2 regions of the Vreelandella gomseomensis genome follow, and region 2 is predicted to be linked to the other one. Evidence: predicted binding sites of a transcription regulator. Region 2 holds the regulator's gene; the other holds the start of a gene.
What was found. Region 2 encodes FliA, which starts transcription of late flagellar genes. Its sites were predicted from a motif close to CTAAAGTTNNNNNNNNNNCNGCCGATA; they were not measured.

Region 1 (9,362 bases), on a different contig from region 2:
TAGCCACGCGAGGGACGCTGGCCTCTGACGGGGTGGCGGAAGGCACGCTTACCACCGCCGACCAAAACATGACGTTTACCTTTGGTGATAGTAGTGAAACCACTGTCGCCATTGCGGCCGACAGTTCGCTCGAAGACATTCGAGATGCCATCAATGCAGATGAAAACGCCGGCGTTAATGCCACCATCATTAACGATGGCACTCAGGATCGCCTAGCGGTCAGCTCGCGTGAAAGTGGTGCCGATGCTTCCATCAGCAACTTTACCTTTGATGGTGATGCGCCGTTTGCTGCGGATACCGACAATACCTTGCAGGCGGGTACCGACGCCGCGCTTAACGTCAACGGCATTGATATCACCAGTCCAACCAATCAGGTCGAAGGCGCGATCCAGGGCGTTACCCTCAACCTACAAAGTGAAGGTACCGGCACGGTAGCTGTAGAGCAGGATACCCGGGCCGTTCGTGAAGCCGTCACGTCGTTTGTCGATTCGTATAACGCGCTGAAAGAGACAACAAGCGAGCTTACCAACTTTGACCCAGAGACCGGCGAAGCTGGTCCATTAAATGGTGACAGCGCCGTGCGCACGGCAGAATCGAGTTTGCGCAGCGTGTTGAGCGGTGGCGTCGCGTCAGGTGGCGATGGCATTTCAATGCTCAGTCAAGTGGGTATCTCGCTGGAGGTTGATGGCACGCTTTCCCTTGATGAAGATAAGTTAAGTGACGTGGTCGCCAACGACCAGCAGGCGCTAGCTGACTTCTTCGTGGGAACTGAAAATAATCCTGGAATGGCAAGCCAAGTAGACACCCGCGTTGAGCAGTTACTTGGCAGCAGCGGTGCCGTTCAGGGGGCTATCACCAGCAGTGAAAATATCGTCGACTCTCTAGGTGATCGCTATACCCGTATGGAGCAAGACATCGGCCGAACCATTGAGCGCTACCGCACCCAGTTTGGCCAGCTAGACGGCATGATCGCCGAGATGAACCAGACCAGCAGCTACCTCACCCAGCAGTTTGCATCCTTGGATGCCCAGCTTGGCCGCTAGCATACGTTAATTCGCCCAGCCCACTTAAAAATGCCTGCCCTTGCGCAGGCATTTTTGTGCTCACATCGCCTGAACAGGGTAAGCTAACCAAATGAACTAATAAAAAAGCGTTAAAGCTAGCGCCTTTTTGGCCGATTACTCTAACCATCAAAGATAGAAAGGTGCTGAGGTGGGCCGATGTCCGCTCCCAGCCCAGTGGGTTTAGCCTTACAATCGAGGAACCTGGTATGGCGACGATTACCTCTCTTGGGATTGGCTCCGGCCTTGACCTGAACGGCTTGTTGGATCAGTTGAAAGATGCCGAACGCGGCAAGCTTGCACCGATTACCCGTCAGCAAGCGCAGCAGGAAGCCAAAATCTCTGCTTACGGCAAAATTCAGACGTCGATGGACGCGCTGCAGGATGCGGTAGGCGCGCTTAGCGACCCCAAGCTTTATCAAAGCCTGTCGGCCAACGTGCGCGGCGATGAGATTTCCGCAACAACTGATGCCGATGCGTTACCTGGCAGTTACCGGGTTGAGGTGACTGACCTGGCGACGGCGGGTACTCTGGCTTCACAGCGCTTGGTGGGCACAGAAAGCGATGCTGCCCTCGACATGGGCGGCGCCACCCAGTTACGGCTCGACTTTGCTGGCTTGGATAGCGTTAATATCGACGTGGCGGCGGACAGCAGCCTGGAAGATATTCGCGACGCGATCAATGCCAACGACGCTGCAGGTGTCAGCGCCAGCGTTATTTTCGATGGCGAGGGCTACCGCCTGGCGCTTAGCTCAAAAGAAACCGGACTTGATGCGTCGGTTACCGGATTCAGCTTTGTGGATGCTGCTGGCGCAGCCGTGGCCACGCCTCCCTTTGCCAGCGACACCCAGGTAAGTGGTCAAGATGCCGCGCTGACCGTCAATGGCATCGCTATTACTAGTGCCAGCAACACGATAGAAGACGCCATCCAGGGAGTGACCCTGGATCTGGGTGAGCTAAACCTGGGTACAGGTGAAACTGCCAGCAGCACAGTGAACGTCGAACGTAACACTTTAAAAGTACGCGAAGCCATTGGTGATTTTGTCGAGGCCTTTAACGATGTAAAGAACACCATTGGCACCGTGACAAAATTCGATAGCGAGACGGGCGAGGCGGCTGAACTGGTCGGCGACAGCTCCGTGCGTACCATTGAAAACCGGCTGCGCTCTGTACTTAGCGGCGGTGTGGCAGGCGGCGAGTTCTCCACGTTAACCCAGCTCGGCATCACCCTGCAGCGCGACGGCACGCTGGAAATGGACGATGACACCATCAGCGGCTTGGCCAAGAATAGCCCCGATGCGCTGAGCGACTTTTTCACCGGCGTGGAGGGTGATGAAAACTCGGTGGGGCTGGCGAGCATCCTTAGTACCACGCTTGAACAGCTGATGAGCAAAAACGGTACTCTGGGCAACGCCATCAGCGGTGCGGAAAACCGCATCGATAGCCTCGGTGAGCGCTATGAGCGCATGGAAAACACCATCGAACGCACCATCTCCCGCTACCGCACCCAGTTCGGCCAGTTGGATGCCATGATCGCGCAGATGAACAGCACAAGCTCCTACCTCACCAAGCAGTTTGAGGCCATGGATGCTCAGCTAGGCCGCGATTAACCACCGTAAGTCAGTAGAAAACGAGTAGTTAATCACAGGGCCTTTTGGCCCTGTGTTGGCTTCTACGCAACCTTTTCAGTGCATCAGCATATTTCTACCTCTCTTTTGCAATTTTTTAGCATCCAGCCCTAAAGGTTTTCCTCGCCGAGCCGTTAGTAAATATAACGGCACACAAGGTGGCCGAAAGCAGGCCTCAGGGCCAGTGTCCAAAGCAAGGAGAATCACACCATGTCAGTGATCAATACCAACATTACCTCGATGATCGGTCAGCAGAACCTGAACCAATCTTCGAATGCTCTGCAGACTTCCATGGAGCGTTTGAGTTCTGGCCTGCGTATCAACAGTGCCAAGGACGATGCGGCTGGTCAGGCTATTGCCAACCGTATGAGCGCGCAAATCACCGGTTTGGGCCAGGCTCAGCGTAACGCCAACGATGGTATCTCCATCGCACAAACCGCTGAGGGTGGTTTGAACCAGGTTAACGATAACCTGCAGCGTGTACGTGAGCTGACCGTCCAGGCCGCTAACGGCACCAACAGCCAGGACGACTTGAACTCTATCCAGGCAGAAATTGATCAGCGCCTGACAGAGATTAACCGTATTTCTGACGAGACTGATTTCAATGGCACGCTGGTGCTCTCTGAAGATCAGCAAGTTTCCATCCAAGTAGGTTCTGAGGACGGTCAAACCATCAGCGTCAACCTGGAAGAAATCAACGCCGAAACACTGGGCCTTGATAGCTTTAATGTTAACGGCGCTCAGGGTACGGTAGCCGCTGCGACAGCTTCTAATTTTGAAGATGCTTACGGCGATTCCACTGGTATTGTTGACTCTGAGGTTAGCGATTTTGGTGCTGATCTCGCGACTAATTTGGGCGTTGCCGCTGGCTCTGTTACTGCAACTACTGCTGATGCTTTCGTTGATGAGGGTGGTAACTGGTACGCACAGGTTCAGGTTAGTGCCGCATCTGAAGCCGAGTCTCGTACTCTCGCTGCGCAGGGCATCAACATTGCCAGTGGTGCTTCGGTAACCTTCAATGTTGCGCTTGATCCGCAAGATGCCGATGTAACAACCAACACCACAGCTTCATTTACGGTTGACGGTACTGAGCTCACCGCTGCAAGCCTGCTGACGGGTGCTACCAACAACCCGCTTGGCGAGCTTGATTCCGCGCTGTCACAGGTGGATAACCTGCGCTCTGACCTTGGTGCGATTCAGAACCGCTTTGAGTCTGCCATCACCAACCTCAGTACGAATGAGACCAACCTGTCTGCTGCGCGCTCACGCATCGAAGATGCTGATTACGCAACAGAAGTGGCGGACATGACCAAGAATCAGATCCTCCAGCAGGCAGGTACATCCGTACTGGCCCAGGCTAATCAGCTGCCGCAGAACGTACTGTCGCTGCTGGGCTAAATGTAGCCACATCGTAAGAGTGCTAGACTATATAAGGCTGCCGATTGGCAGCCTTTTTACTGGTTGAGATTTGAGTGGGTGATAGGTCTATGAGCAAACAAGCGGCAAAACGCTTCGAGAAGCAGATTAAAGAGGCTCAGAAGCTGGTGGCCAAGCAGCCTCAAAGCGCTCGATATCGAAGAAGTCTTGGCGTTCTGCTCACAGACAAGGGAGAGCTTGAGAAGGCAAAAGTCGAGCTGGAAAAAGCGATTAGTCTAGAAAGCAGTGACTTCGAATCTTATTCCGTACTGGGTAAGGTGCTGTATAACCTTGGTGATTATAACGCTGCGATCGATTGCCTTAAAAAGTCTCTTTCCATCAAGCCCGGCTTTCATAAGTCAGCGCATTATTTGGCTTATCTGCTTTACAATAGCAATAAGCCCAAAGAGGCGTTGGAGTATATAGAAGAAGCCTGTAAAAATCAGCCAAGAAATGCTGGCTACTTGATAAGTTATGGTAATATTCTAGAAGCTCTGCATCGCTATGAAGAAGCGGCAGAGAAGTTTAAAAAATCTTTAGAACTGGAGTCCGATAAGTACTACGCATGGAATAACCTGGGCAATATCTACAAGCAGCTTGGTAGAATGGAGGATGCGCTTCGCTATTATGACCAGGCATTCAAGGTTAATCCTGGTTCAGATATTGCCTACTCAAATAAGATAACGACGCTTCATTATATACCAGGATTTTCGCTTGAAGAAATAGCTAAAGAATGCAGGGCGTGGGATAGTTATTTTAATAAGAAAACGCCTGTCAGGGCAGAGCCCTCTAATAAAGACGTTGAAAAAAAACTGCGTATCGGCATGATTTCAGATGGTTTTCGTCGCCATCCGGTTGGCTATATGATTACGTCGGCTATTGAAAAACTGGTCAGCTACAACTATGAGCTTTACTTTTATTCAACCAATTACGACTATGATGCCTTAACGACGCGTCTTCAGAAAACGGCCGCTAAATGGCAAGAGATCAAGCCATTAGGTGTCGAGCAAACTGAACAACTGATTCGGGAAGACGAGATTGATATTCTGATTGACCTGGCAGGCCATAATTCGGGCAACCGCATGTTAGCCATTGCCAAAGAGCCTGCTCCAATTATCATGAAATGGGTAGGTGGGTTGATCAATACAACGGGTGTCAAGGCAATCGATTATCTGATCAGTGACCATATTGAAACGCCAGAAGGTATTGATCAGCATTATGTGGAAAACCTTATTCGCTTGCCTGGCGACTATGTTTGCTATGAACTACCCGGTTATGAGCCCGATGTTCGTGTGCTCCCTGCATTGAAAAATGGTTATATCACATTTGGTTGTTTTAACAATCCGACCAAGATTAACCCAGAGATTGTTGCTGTATGGTCTGAGATCCTTCTTTCCGTTCCAAATTCCCACATGTTTCTTAAGGGAATGCAGTTTAGCAGTGACGATTTGAAAAAGAGGGTGATCAAGCTTTTTGAAGAGTGTGGCGTGCCGGAAGAGCGGCTGATCATCGAAGGGCCTTCGGCTCATCAACAGCTGTTAGAGAGCTACAATAGGGTCGATATCGCACTGGACCCATGGCCTTATTCGGGTGGGTTAACAACCTGTGAGGCGCTTTTAATGGGTGTGCCTGTGATTACCATGCCAGGACCTACCTTTGCTGGGCGTCATAGTGCCAGTCACCTTGTTAATGCAGGCTTGGCAGAGCTGGTCGTGGGAACATGGGAAGAGTACCGGCAGCGTGCCGTCGGGTTGGCGTCTGACCTGGAAAGTCTTGGCACGATACGCAAAGGGCTGCGGCAGCAGTTGCTAGACTCACCTGTCTGCAACGCAAGAAGCTTTGCAAAACACCTGAATACAGCGTTACGTGCTGCCTGGCAACGCTATTGTGAAGGCAATGCGCCAGCAGCGTTGTCATTTGATCAAAGTGGTCAGGCTTATTTTGAAGGTGACTCAAGGCCTGTTGAGGTTGCGTGTGCAGAACCCATTCTGCAGCATGAGCAGGAGGGCTTTAGTTGGGAGCTAGCTGGTAAAGTTATTGTTATTGATAATGGCAGTAAGCTGATCAGGCAAAATCGCTTTAACCGTTTACGGCAGGTTCAGGCGTTTGGCTTTGTGGGTTTTGACCCTGGGAGCCGAATTGACAATCCTGCTCAGTTTGACGGCAGCGAGGATGTGCAAGTGTTTTCGCATGCCTCTCTTGGTGATGGGCAACCCGCGACATTGTATGCCTGCTTGGACCCCACTCTCAGCAGCACGCTGAAGCCGATGTCATCCGAGCATCAGCGTGAAGCCAATTTAAATCGTACAATGGTGTTGGCCCAGCTACCTATCAATACCATCACGCTGGATAGCATCGATGGACTTTCAAGCCTGGATTGGCTAATCCTGGATGAGCTCAGCGATGCCGCCACCATTCTAGAGAACGGCAAAAATGCGCTGAAAGACACCTTGCTGATTCAGGTCAGTGTGGCTTTTCAACCAACGCATGAAAGGCAGCCAAGCCTCGCCGAGTTGCAACACTGGGCAAGCCGTAACGGCTTCCGCTTTTATCGCTTCAATAACGAGCAACATGCCAGCTACTTACCGGAAACAGTGCCCGAAGAAAAACGTCAGGCCACTGAGCTGCAAAGTGCGGATGTGCTTTTCCTACCCAGCCACGAGCGAATGGCCGAGCTTACTGACAACCAACGCATCAAGCTGGCATTCCTGTTACATACGGTATATGGCATCAGGGATATGGCTTATTTGCTGTTGGCAAAAGTAGATGAGGAGAAGGCAAAGAAATATCTTATAGAAGAAAAGCTGCTTTCGGTTGAGACACCACAGGCCAATGTAGAAAGACAACATCAACTGCCAAAGCGCAAAATTTTCCTTGTTGGTTTTCCAAAGTCAGGTACATCGACTATTCAGAAAGCACTCGAAGAAACGGGCTATACGTCGGCACACTGGAAAGTTAAGGAAGGTTTTGTAGGGCAGCTCATGTATCAAGGGCTGCAGGATCATGATGACCCGTGGCACTACTTACAAGGCTATGATGCCATCACACAAGGTGATGTTTGTATACCTGCCCGGGACCTGAACTATTGGCCAAACTTGGATTTTGAAACTATTGCCAAAATCCAGGAAAAGCACCCTGATTGTTTGTTTATACTCAATTATCGTGATCCTGAAAAAATAGTTTCAAGCATAGAAAGGTGGGGGGATTTGTTGGATCGCCTTAAAGTGAGCTATGTTCCAGGGCTTTATTTTTCTGAAGGTGATGATGCAGAGAACCTGAGAGTCTGGATTGAGAGCCATTTCGATAAAGTGAGGGATTACTTTGAAGGAAGTGAAAACTTCATTGAAGTCGATATCAATAACGAAGATGCCCCAAATAAAATCGGCCAGAAGTTAGGTGTTCAACTTGCGTGGTGGGGTGTGGCCAATGAAAATAAGCAGAAGCAAACTTCCTTTAGTTTGCCTAAGGCTCCTCATATGTCTCCTGCGGAGCGTAAGTTGTTTAAAAAATCACTTAAAAAAGCAGATAAATATTTCGAGTTTGGTTCTGGTGGCTCGACTGTATGGGCTGTCGACCAAGGCTTGACAGTAAAAGGGGTCGAAAGTGACGCTACATGGGTCACCGCGCTGAAGGATAAGTTAGGAGGAAAGTGTCAGGTTGATGCTGTGGATATTGGCCCCACTAAAGAGTGGGGTTTCCCCGTCACTTTGGAGGATTCGGAAAAATTTCCAGCCTATAGCAAGGCAATTCACAGTCATAAGCAATCATTTGACTTGATTCTCATCGATGGCCGCTTTCGTGTTGCTTGTACTATGGCGGCTATTCAACATGTCCTGGAATATTCAGAAGATCCTCAGGAGACCCGTATCTTTATACATGATTTTTGGAATCGCCCTCACTACCACGTTGTGTTGGCATGCTTAGAAACAGTAGAAAAGGTTGAGTCTGCTGGGCTTTTCAGGGTAGCTAAAAATGTGGATAGAAATAAAGTGGCCGCTTTGTGGGAACAGTATGCAAAATCTCCGCAATAGCGCTATCAGGGTGCTTATATATTTCTCTATGTGTAGGGAAATAGTGTTTTGTAGGAAGATGAGGTCTAAGTCGGTATTTTCGCTGTTAGGTTAGTTGCTAATACATAAGTTATATTTGCGTTTGTCAGCGAGGTGCCTTTACATGACTTATGCTCTCTTCTGGGATGCTGATGAGATCGAGAATTATCTAGTCGCTCAGCAAAATGATAAACCACTCCAGCTCATCGTCGATGGCGGCCAAGGAGCTGGCAAAAGCACTCTGATGAATCGGTTGCTGTCTGAATCGAGCCTGCAAGCATTGGCGGATGAGAGGCCATTGGCCTCGATGCCTGCAGCAATGCTGGTTGTCGATGTTCAGCAGGGCGTTACGGCGGTTACTCGCCGTCATTGTGTGTTGATGTCGTTAATGGGGTTGCGTCATATCGCTGTGGCTGTCAACAAGATGGACGCGGTGGCGTATTCCCAGGCACGTTTTGAGAGCATCGTTGCAGAGCTTCAGATTTTCGTGTCGTCGCTGCCTTTGCCTGACATTACGTTCATCCCGGTTTCTTCGCTGTATGGCGATAACATGTTCGCACCCAGTGATAACACGCCGTGGTATGCCGGGACCTCCATACTCGGCTTTATGGAAACGTTGACGGTAGATAGCGAGCGTCTGTTATGCCAGCCGTTTCGCCTGTCTGTGGAAAAAGTTCATCAGGATGCTTCAGGCTTGCAAGCGGCCGAAGGAAGCGTGGCAAGCGGGGCGATATATCCTGGCGATGATATTCGCGTGCAGCCCTCTGGTCGTATCGACAAGGTGAGTCAGGTAGTAGTGGCTGATGAGGGTAGAGTCGATAAGGCCGCTGCTGGGCAGTTGGTTACGCTGTTGCTGGACGGCGACTTGGCTATTGCCTGTGGCGACATTATTTCCAGTGCCGACCAGCCAGCTCAAACGGCGGATCAGTTTGAAGCAGGTTTGATATGGAACAGCAATGAGCCTCTATTGCCTGGGCGTCCCTATGAGATAAGGTTGGGCTCGCAATCAGCGGTCGCTACGGTGACCAGCATCAAGTATCAAATCAACACCGATACCCTGGAGCATGTGGCGGCAAGGCAGCTGCCGGGTGGAGAAATAGGGGTATGCAACCTGAGCTTGAGCCATGAAGTGGCCTTTGATCCGTTCCACGAATCCCCGCAAACCGGCAGTTTTGTGTTGCTTGACCGCATTACGGGCCACATCGTGG
Region 2 (9,362 bases):
GCTGTCGCTACCGTTAGCAACCGCTGCTTGCGGCCACACAGATAAAACCGCTTTATCAGCTTTGAGCGTGCCGTCGCCGACGAGTAGCCCCAACAGGTACCCCTGTGCTTCATTAAGCCTGCCCCCCCACTCGGGAGCATCGCGATGATCATTGAGTAGCACGCGATCACCAGCCTGCAGATCGCCTGCGGCACACCACTCGGTTTCTGTGCGATACCTGGTAAAAGCTGATACACGGCGCACCCGATGGTCACTGGTCAGCTTGAGCGCATAACCTTCCGCCGTTTGCAGTCGAATCACAGGCTTTTTAGCGGTTAAAAAGAAGCCATCAGAGCCACTTTGATAAGCTTGACCATCAATGATTGCCGTAAAAGGCTGGCCAATAAGCTGCGAAACCTGACGCGGCCCCTTCGACGTATGAATCCAAGTATCCGCTGTCACACAGGGATTGGTGGCGCGGATATCTTCGCAGAACCAGTTGTTGTTCATGCGGTTGACCTGGTCGATCAGGATAAAGCCGGGCTCCGCGTAGTCGTAGGTCGAGGCCATGATGGTGTCCCACAGCTCCCGCGCCTTGATGACCTCGACCACGCGGCAGGCCACGCGGCCCTCATCGTCGACCGTGTAGCCGTCCTCGACCACCGGCCAGTCGCGATAGATGATGTCCTCGGCGCTGACGTCGTCCTTCTCGCCGGGGTGCAGCGGGAAGGCCAGCGGCCAGTCGGCGTTGTACTTCACGGCCTCCATGAACTCGTCGGTAATCAGCAGGCTCAAGTTGAACTGGCGCAGCCGCCCGGCTTCGCGCTTGGCCTGGATAAATTCGCGCACGTCCGGATGGCCAACGTCGAAGGTGCCCATCTGCGCACCGCGGCGACCGCCCGCCGAGGCGACGGTAAAACACATCTTGTCGTAGATATCCATGAACGCCAGGGGGCCGTTGGTACCGGCACCGGCGCCAAACACAAAGGCGCCCTTGTGACGCAGCGTGGAAAAGTCGTAGCCGATGCCAGCACCGGACTTGAGCGTCATCCCCGCGTCTACCACGGAGTCGAGAATATCGCGCATCGAATCGCGAATGGTGCGCGACACCGTGCAGTTGATCAGGCTAACCGCGGGTTTGTAGGCTTCCGCTCCCGCGTTGGAGAGGATCCGCCCGGCGGGAATGGCCCCGTGCTCCAGGGCCCAGCGAAACCTGGGCAGCCACTCGGCGGCGTTGTCGCCTTCCACATCCGCCAGCGCCTTGGCCACCCGTTCGAAGGTGGCGCCCACGTCCTGATCCACCGGTTGGCTATGGCGATCCTTGAGACGGTATTTGGCGTCCCAGATTTCCTTAGAGGGTGCCTGCAGCGGTACGTCGTTAGACGTGTTCATGGCCTGGGTGGCAGTACTCATGTCGCGCAACTCCTTAACGGCGGTCAAAATGGCGCTTGACGGGGCGATTATACGGGTCAACTGCATCAAGTATAGCCTGGGCGCAGCACTACATCGGCTGCCTTTTTATTTTTTTTCTACCATATATAGAAAAATCAGCGCCTTAGTCTTTTGACTCCAACGCTCAGACGATAGGCTAAGGTTTTCCTCACCATGGGTCTTTTTATGCAGTTAACGTCTCGCTTCTACACCGCACTGGCCTGGGCAACGCTCGGCACGACTCTGCTTCTGTCGCTGCCGTCAGCACACGCCGTCTCGTATAACGTGACAGACGACCAGCGCCACGACCATTGGCAATCGATGGTATTAACCCTTGGCGACGAGCGGCATTTTCGCGCGGTGGAAACCCACAGCTACGCCGATGCCACCCTGAGCGTCAACGCCACCCCGGGGGTTTGCGACCTGCCCTGGCTGGAGATGCGCGTGACGCTGGGCGAAATCCAGGGTGAAAGTCGCACGGTCAACCTGGTGCCCGCCCGGTTGCGCGTCGACGAACGCGAGCGTGTCTACAGCGTGGCCGAATTCATTACCGAGCGCGCCGATGACGGTTTCTACGTGCATTTTTACCTGGACGATATCCATCAGCTGATCGCCGACATGGGCGACGGGGAACAGATCTTTCTGGGCTTCGACCAGGGCGAGCGGGATCCCTGGTACATGACATTCAGCCTTGAGGGCGCCGGCCAGGCGCTGACCCGCATGCAGCGACAATGCAAGCACGCGTCATGAAACCGGCTGATACTGGCGAGGGGCTGGCTTATTCTTGCGTTGACCGCTGGCGCAGCAGCAGTTCAACGCGGCGGTTGGCGGCTCGCCCCTGCGACGTTGCGTTACTCTCCATGGGTTGGGTATCAGCATAGCCGACGGCCCGCATACGGGAATCATCGAGCCCAAGGCTTTCCAGGTGGCGCACCACCGCAATGGCCCGCGCCGATGACAGCTCCCAGTTGGAAGGAAAGCGTGAGGTAGAGATGGGCACGTTATCCGTGTGGCCCTCAACCGACACCTGCCCTTCGAAGGCGTTCAGCACGTCCACCAGGCTGGCAACCAGATCGCGACCCTGCTCAGTGAGCCGTGCCCGCCCGCTGTCGAACAGCAGACTCTCATTGATACGCAGCGTCACGCCTTCCTGGCCCTGGGAAACATCCACACCGGGAATGCTGATGCCATCAAAGCGCGGCTGCACGCCGCTGTGTCGCGGCTGGATACCGGCCGCCAGGGTGGCCAGCGGAAGGTCTTCAATGGCGCCAGGGGACACCTCGGCAACACTGCCGGCGGCACCCTCGTCGTTGCCGCCAGGCGGGGCCAACGAGAGGAGCAGCACGAACAGGGTAATCAGCAGCGTCAGCACATCGAGATAGCTGGTTAGCCAGCTTTCCTCGTCCCCGCCGCCGGTGACCGGCGGCTCAAGCATTTGCCGCGTATGCCCATCTAGCATAGTGACTACCCTTTGGCGGCGGCGCTGGTTGAGGTACGCGGCTTCTTGACGTCAGGCTCGCGGATTTCGTCGTGATAGTTGGCGACAAACGAATTGAGCGTTTCTTCGATGAACGACGGCAGGCGGCGCTTGGTGATCAGCGAAATGCCTTCCAGCACCATGTTCATGGTAATCAGACGCTCTTCGGTACGCCGTTCAAGCTTCACCGCAATCGGCTTGAACACCAGGTTGGCCAGCAGGATGCCATAGAAGGTGGTCAGCAGCGCCACGGACATGCGCGGCCCGATCACGTCCAGGTTGCCGGAGTCCATGACCTCGAGCATGTTCACCAAACCCACCAGCGTGCCGATCATGCCGAACGCCGGGGCATAGGTCGCCATGGTACGAAAGATCTGCGCTTCGGCGTGCTCTCGCGCCTTGAGGCGCGCAATGCGCCAGCGCAGCATGTCGAAGATCTCGTCTTCCTTGGTGTTGGCAATGACCAGTTGAATACCGGTTCGCAGGAAGGGATTGCGGGTGTTTTCAAGCTCCTGCTCGACGGCGCGCACATCGCCCTTGAACCACAGCCGCGACATGGACACGAGCTCATTGATATCGTCACGCACGTAGGTATTTTCACGGCGGAATACGAGCCCGACGAGACGTACGACACGCAGCACTTCCTTGAGCGGGTAGCTGATGAAGGTGGCCGCAAGGGTGCCGGTCACCACGATCGCCAGCCCCGGCACATTGAGGAAGCTCCCCGGTGACTCGGCGGTAAAAAACAGGACGCTTACCAGCAGCAGTATGCTGGCGAGAATACCAATCAGCGTCGATGGGTTCATGGGGGTGCTCCTTAAAGCATTAATCCAGGCGTTAAAGTAGCATCATGGCCGGAAGCTGCGCCGCCGGCGGTAGACACCTACGCCGAGTCGTTCAACTTTGCGCGCAGGCGGCTGACCGCCTGGCTGTGCAACTGGGAGACGCGTGACTCCGTGACGCCAAGCACGGCGCCGACTTCCTTGAGGTTCAGCTCTTCCTGATAGTAAAGCGCCATCAGTAGCTTTTCACGCTCGGGGAGCGCCTCGATGGCGGCCTCCAGGGTTTCCCGCTGCTGGGCATCAAGTAGGTGGTCGAACGGCGAACTCCCGATCTCGCGATTATAGGGTTCGGCGCCGTCGGCCACCAGTTCTTCAAAGGGCAGTAGCTGACCGCTGTTGGTATCGTGGAGCAGCTGCTGATAGTCCCCCAGCGACATCGCCAGCGCCTCGGCGATCTCCCCCTCTTCAGGGGCGCGGCCCAGCGATTGCTCGAGTCGCCGGACGGTTTCATCCACGGCCCTGGCCGAGCGTCGGACACTGCGCGGCAGCCAGTCACGGGTGCGCAGCTCGTCCACCATGGCGCCGCGGATACGCTGGCTGGCAAACGTCGCAAAGGTAGCCCCCTGGGTGGCATCGAAACGGCCCAGCGCCTCCAGCAGCCCCATCATGCCCGCCTGGATCAGGTCGTCCAGCTCGATGCTGGCGGGTAGCCTGACCTGCAGCGTCAAGGCCTGACGTCTTACCAGTGGCATGTACTCCGTCATCAGCTCACTTTGTTTGATCCTGCCTTGTGCTGTGTACATCCTATTGCCTCGCGGCTAAACCACCTTTGACTCACTGGTAATTTATAATCATCTGCAGCCCTTTGACGCTGACGGGCCGCTGTCCTGGCCGCAGCACAAATTGAAAATGCAGCGGCGTTGTCGCCTTCAGTCCGGACAAGGCGCGGGTTTCCCCGCGCATCCCGGACAGGGCCACGCAGCGCTCGGGATGGCAAAGCCAGGCCCGCAGTGCGGCGCCCGGGGCATGCTGGTACTGCCACTGGATACGCCCGATAACCGCCGACTGCGCGACCATGCCTGCGGGAGGGCGAACCTCATCGCTGCGGCTGGCACGGTCGCTCATGGTCACCAGTAGGCCCGGCACCTGAGCGACCCAGCTGCCGGGCGCCGCCTGCGCCATGGAGCCGAAAGCCAGGACGAATACCATAAGACCCATTGCATGACGCCACCAGCCTAGCATGCTTCATTCCTTTTCATGAGCGAATAAGCCTCGTTTATTAGTCGCTTTACCGGCCTTCGCCGGGGTCAGCGGGCCAACAGCAGCAGCTCGATCCCGAAATAGCGATCCGCCGCCTGGCGCAGGTTTTCCAACAGCCCCTGCCTGGGCAGGTGCGGTTCGTGGAGCGCCAGCAAGCGCTGCGGGCCATTGTGCTGATGAAGCTGCTTGACGACATGATACATGCGCCCGAATGCCTCGGCATCGCTGCTCACCCACAGCGCCCAGCGCCGATGTGTCTGACTCAGCTCGGCAAGCGCTGGGGCGTCCGGCATCACGATCCGGATATCCCAGTCGGCGGGATCCTTGGCCCAGGCGCGCCCCAGGGCGGCCCACTGACCCAGACGCGCGCTGACCTTGCGTACCTGAGCCGGTTCATCAGCGGGCAGGCCGACCACCATCAGAGGCGTCTTGGGCGCCGGCGGGGTCACCGGCGGGGTCATCGCGGCCGCGCCGGGCACGATGGGCTCCTGATAGGCCATGGGCCCAGGGGCATCTACCGCCTCGGGAGGCGCTTCATCGCCGCGCTGCTGACGCTGCAGATCCGCCCATTTGCGCAGCCCGGCGGCTTGATCCTGAGCGCTCATGTCAAGCCCTCACGGTTGACGCTGCCCAGCTGGCGAATCGCGTCCCGGGCCATGAAGGCATAGACCAGCGCATCGAGCAGCGCCGTGTCACGGCGACGCCGCCGACTTGACAGCAGGTTCAATACATCGCTGTGCAGTGTCACGGCGGCTTCATCGTCGGCACAGTCCAGATGTCCCGCCACTGCGGCGATGCCGCTGGCCATCAGCAAGCGCACTTCGGGGCTGACCTCGCCGCTGTCGGCGTCTTTCAACTGCTGCCAGGCGCGTCGCGTCAGCGCTGCCAGCCCTTCGCTCTGCAGCTGGGTCACCAGCAGGCTCAAGACGTCATTGCCCAGACGCGCGGGGGTCAGCCAGTAGCGGCGGGTCACCACCTTGGCGCTTTCCGGGTCGCGCACTTCGCCGTACCAAGCGAGCAGCGCCCGCCCGGCTGCATCGCTGACTTCGACATAGGCAGTCCACAGCGTCATTGGCTGGCCTCGAAAACGCACCTTGACGTGATGATTGAGGGTGCTTTCGGCAAACAGCTGGCGCAGCGCATGGCGTTCACCGTGCAAGTGTACCCGCAATGCCGGGGGGGCCAGACTGACCCAGGTCAGGTATTGGTGCTCTAACCAACTCAGGGTGTCGCCGTCGGGTAATGCCGGCAGCAGGTGAACAGCGACGCCGTCGCGCTCGCTGAAGGTGGCCATGCGCGGCTGCCAGCCAGCGGGCTGACGGTGCTGGAGCCAGGGCAGCGCCATCCAGGCGCCATCGGCATCCAGGCCGATATCGGGCATCGCCCAGTCACAGCCGCGTTCGTTGCGCCGCGGCGACCAGGCCATACCCAGCATGCGCTGGGGCGGCGGGTAGCCCTGGAGCAGCGCATCGAGGCGCTGATCCTGCAGTACGCCAGGCAGATTGGCGATGTCCCAGACGCCCTCGAGACGCTCGAAGCCCACCATGCGTTCGCGCAGCCGGGCAAACAGCGACGACAGGCGGCGCCCCTGCCCCAATACATCCCGCGACCAGCGCGGCATGCTGATCGGTGCCGTTGCGGCCGGGGCGTTCGTGGTGCTGGTCACGGCGCTATCGAGTGCCTGATCCACCAGGGCGGCGGGGTCGGCCAGGGCCATATCCTCGGGAACCTGCTGGCCGTAGGCGCCAAACAGCACGCGCATGCCATGGCGCATGACGATATCGAGTATCGGCGCCAGCCGGCCGGCCTCATCCTGCTTGGTGATGATGCAGTCATCAAGCTCAGCGCCGGCGGCCCGAGCGGCCTGTCGATAACGCAGCACCACTTCCTCCAGGGTTTCAGGCTGGCTGGCGGCGTTGAGCAGCAGCACCAGCCTGACCTTGGAGCGACCGCCCTGCAGATGAGCGATCTGCTCGATCACCCGCTGGTCGCGCTGGCTCATCCCCACGGTATCGATGATCACCCACTGCTTGCCCTGCAAGCGACTCAGCAGGTCATCGATGGGTTGTTCGGCGTCCAGCGCGTACATGGGAATGTCGAGCAGGCGCGCGTAGATGCGCAGCTGCTCATGGGCACCGATACGAAAGCTGTCGGTGGTTACCAGCGCCACGGGGCGCGTGCCATGGCGCATGACAAAGCGGGCCGCCAGCTTGGCGGTAGTGGTCGTCTTGCCGACGCCGGTGGGGCCCACCAGGGCGACGATGCCGGTTTCATCGAAAAACTCGGGCTCGTCCTTGAGCACCGACAGCCTGGCCATCAGCCGCTCGCGCAGCCAGGCCAGCGCCTGCTCGCTGTCGGCGTTGGGCGAGGCGAGTCCGCTCGGCAGGTCGATCAGAATATCGTCGGCCAGCTCGGCGCTGAAGCCCACGCCACAGAGCAGTTGGCGCCAGCGATCGCTGCCGGTGGCCGTAGATTCCGCTACCGAATGGCGATCGGTCTGCTGGGTGGCCAGCAGCGAACGCATATCCTGCATTTCGCGTAGTAACCGCTCGCTCATGGATTCAAGCGGATCCTTCGGCGCTGAGGCCGGCTCACTGGGCGGCGGCGGTGAGGGCTCGAAATGGTCGACGGCCTCATCGGCCATGGCCAGAATCTCGACGCCACCTTCGGTGCGACGGTTGGCCACGATCAGGGCGTCTTCGCCCAGCGCTTCACGCACCTGGCGCATCACATCGCGACTGTTGGCGCCTACGAAACGTCTAACACTCATGGTCTACCCCCGAACCCTGAAAAAACAGCGCCGTTTGCATTAGCGTCCCCCGACCACGGTCGTCACCCGCAAGGTGCGGTCATCCGGAATTTCCGCCTGTGAAAGAACCGCCATATGACGCAAGCGACGGCGCAGGAAACGCGATAGTACCGCGCGCAGGGAGTGCTGAACCACCAACACGGGAGGCTCGCCGCTGCTTTCATGACGCTCAAGCGCCTGCTGAGCCTGGGTCATCAGCGTGTCGGCAAGCCCCGGTTCCATTGCCCCGTTGCCGTTCATGGCCTGCACCAGCACCTGCTCGAGCTGAGCATCCAGGCCCATCACGTTCAAGGTATCCTGACCGGCAAACCACTGCTGGGTGATCGAACGCCCAAGCGCCACGCGCACCAGCGCCGTCAGCTCATTGGCATCCTGCTGCTGGCCGGCGTATTCCGCCAGCGTGTCGAGGATGGTGCGCATGTCGCGAATCGAGACGTCTTCATCCAGCAGGTTCTGCAGGATGCGCTGCAGCACGGTCAGCGAAATAGCCTTCGGCACGACTTCTTCTACCAGCGATTTCTGATCGCCCTCCAGCTTGTCGAGCAGTTTCTGAACTTCCTGGCGGCCCAGCATTTCGGGCGAGTGGCGGTGCAACAAGTGGTTGAGGTGGGTGGCGATCACCGTGCTGGCATCGACGACCGTGTAACCGTAGACCTGGGCGTGCTCGCGCTGGCTGGCCTCGATCCACACCGCCGGCAGGCCAAAGGCGGGGTCCTGCGTGGCGGTACCCTGCAACTCTCCCGACACCTGCCCCGGGTTGATGGCCAGCCACTTGCCCGGATAGGCTTCGGCCCGGCCAATTTCAGCGCCTTTCATCGACAGCACGTAGGCGTTGGGCGACAGCTCCAGATTATCGCGGATATGCACCACCGGCGGCAGAAAGCCGACTTCCTGGGCAAACTTCTTGCGCACGCTTTTGATACGACCGAGCAGTTCGCCCTTCTGGCGCGAGTCGACCAGCGGAATCAGACGATGGCCGACTTCCAGGCCGAGCGTGTCGACCAGTTGCACATCCTCCCAGCTGGCCTCTGGGGTTTCCTGGGTAGGCGGCGGCGTGGCGGCAATTTCCTCCTTCACCAGGGTCTGCTCCTGGCGGCGCATGATGAACCAGGCAAGCCCGGCCAGCAGCAGGGTAAACAGGATGAAGACCATGTTGGGCATGCCCGGCACGATACCCAGCAGCCCCATGACCATCGCCGCCAGGATCATCACCTGAGGGTTGACGAACAGCTGGCTGATCATCTGCTGGCCCACATCCTGATCGGTATTCACCCGCGACACCGTCACGCCGGCAGCCGTGGAGATCACCAGCGCGGGGATCTGCGCGACCAGGCCATCGCCGATCGCCAGCAGCATGTAGCTGCGGCCGGCATCGCCGAAGCTCATGTCGTGCTGCAGCATGCCAATCATCAGACCACCGATGATATTGACCACCATGATCACCAGGCCAGCCACCGCGTCGCCGCGCACGAACTTGCTGGCACCGTCCATCGACCCGTAAAAGTCGGCTTCCTGGGCGATTTCGGCACGCCGAGCTTTGGCATCTTCCTCGGCGATTAGCCCGGCGTTGAGGTCAGCGTCGATCGCCATCTGCTTGCCGGGCATGGCATCCAGGGTGAAGCGG

Region 1: the regulator FliA is predicted to act here: its motif matches at 1,154-1,180, upstream of fliD (flagellar filament capping protein FliD).

The regions. Positions count from the first base shown of each region.
Region 1 covers NZ_JARWAI010000012.1:52,945-62,306, reverse strand. Annotated here, with positions in the region: gene fliD (flagellar filament capping protein FliD) at 1-1,043, shown strand, start outside; gene fliD (flagellar filament capping protein FliD) at 1,271-2,671, shown strand; gene QC815_RS14870 (FliC/FljB family flagellin) at 2,900-4,087, shown strand; gene QC815_RS14865 (O-linked N-acetylglucosamine transferase family protein) at 4,177-8,136, shown strand; gene cysC (adenylyl-sulfate kinase) at 8,252-9,362, shown strand, end outside.
Region 2 covers NZ_JARWAI010000006.1:223,105-232,466, forward strand. Annotated here, with positions in the region: gene QC815_RS09990 (LAGLIDADG family homing endonuclease) at 1-1,392, opposite strand, end outside; gene QC815_RS09995 (hypothetical protein) at 1,597-2,160, shown strand; gene QC815_RS10000 (OmpA/MotB family protein) at 2,189-2,869, opposite strand; gene QC815_RS10005 (motility protein A) at 2,875-3,693, opposite strand; gene QC815_RS10010 (RNA polymerase sigma factor FliA) at 3,771-4,472, opposite strand; gene QC815_RS10015 (flagellar protein FlhE) at 4,504-4,887, opposite strand; gene QC815_RS10020 (hypothetical protein) at 4,977-5,534, opposite strand; gene flhF (flagellar biosynthesis GTPase FlhF) at 5,531-7,699, opposite strand; gene flhA (flagellar biosynthesis protein FlhA) at 7,739-9,362, opposite strand, start outside.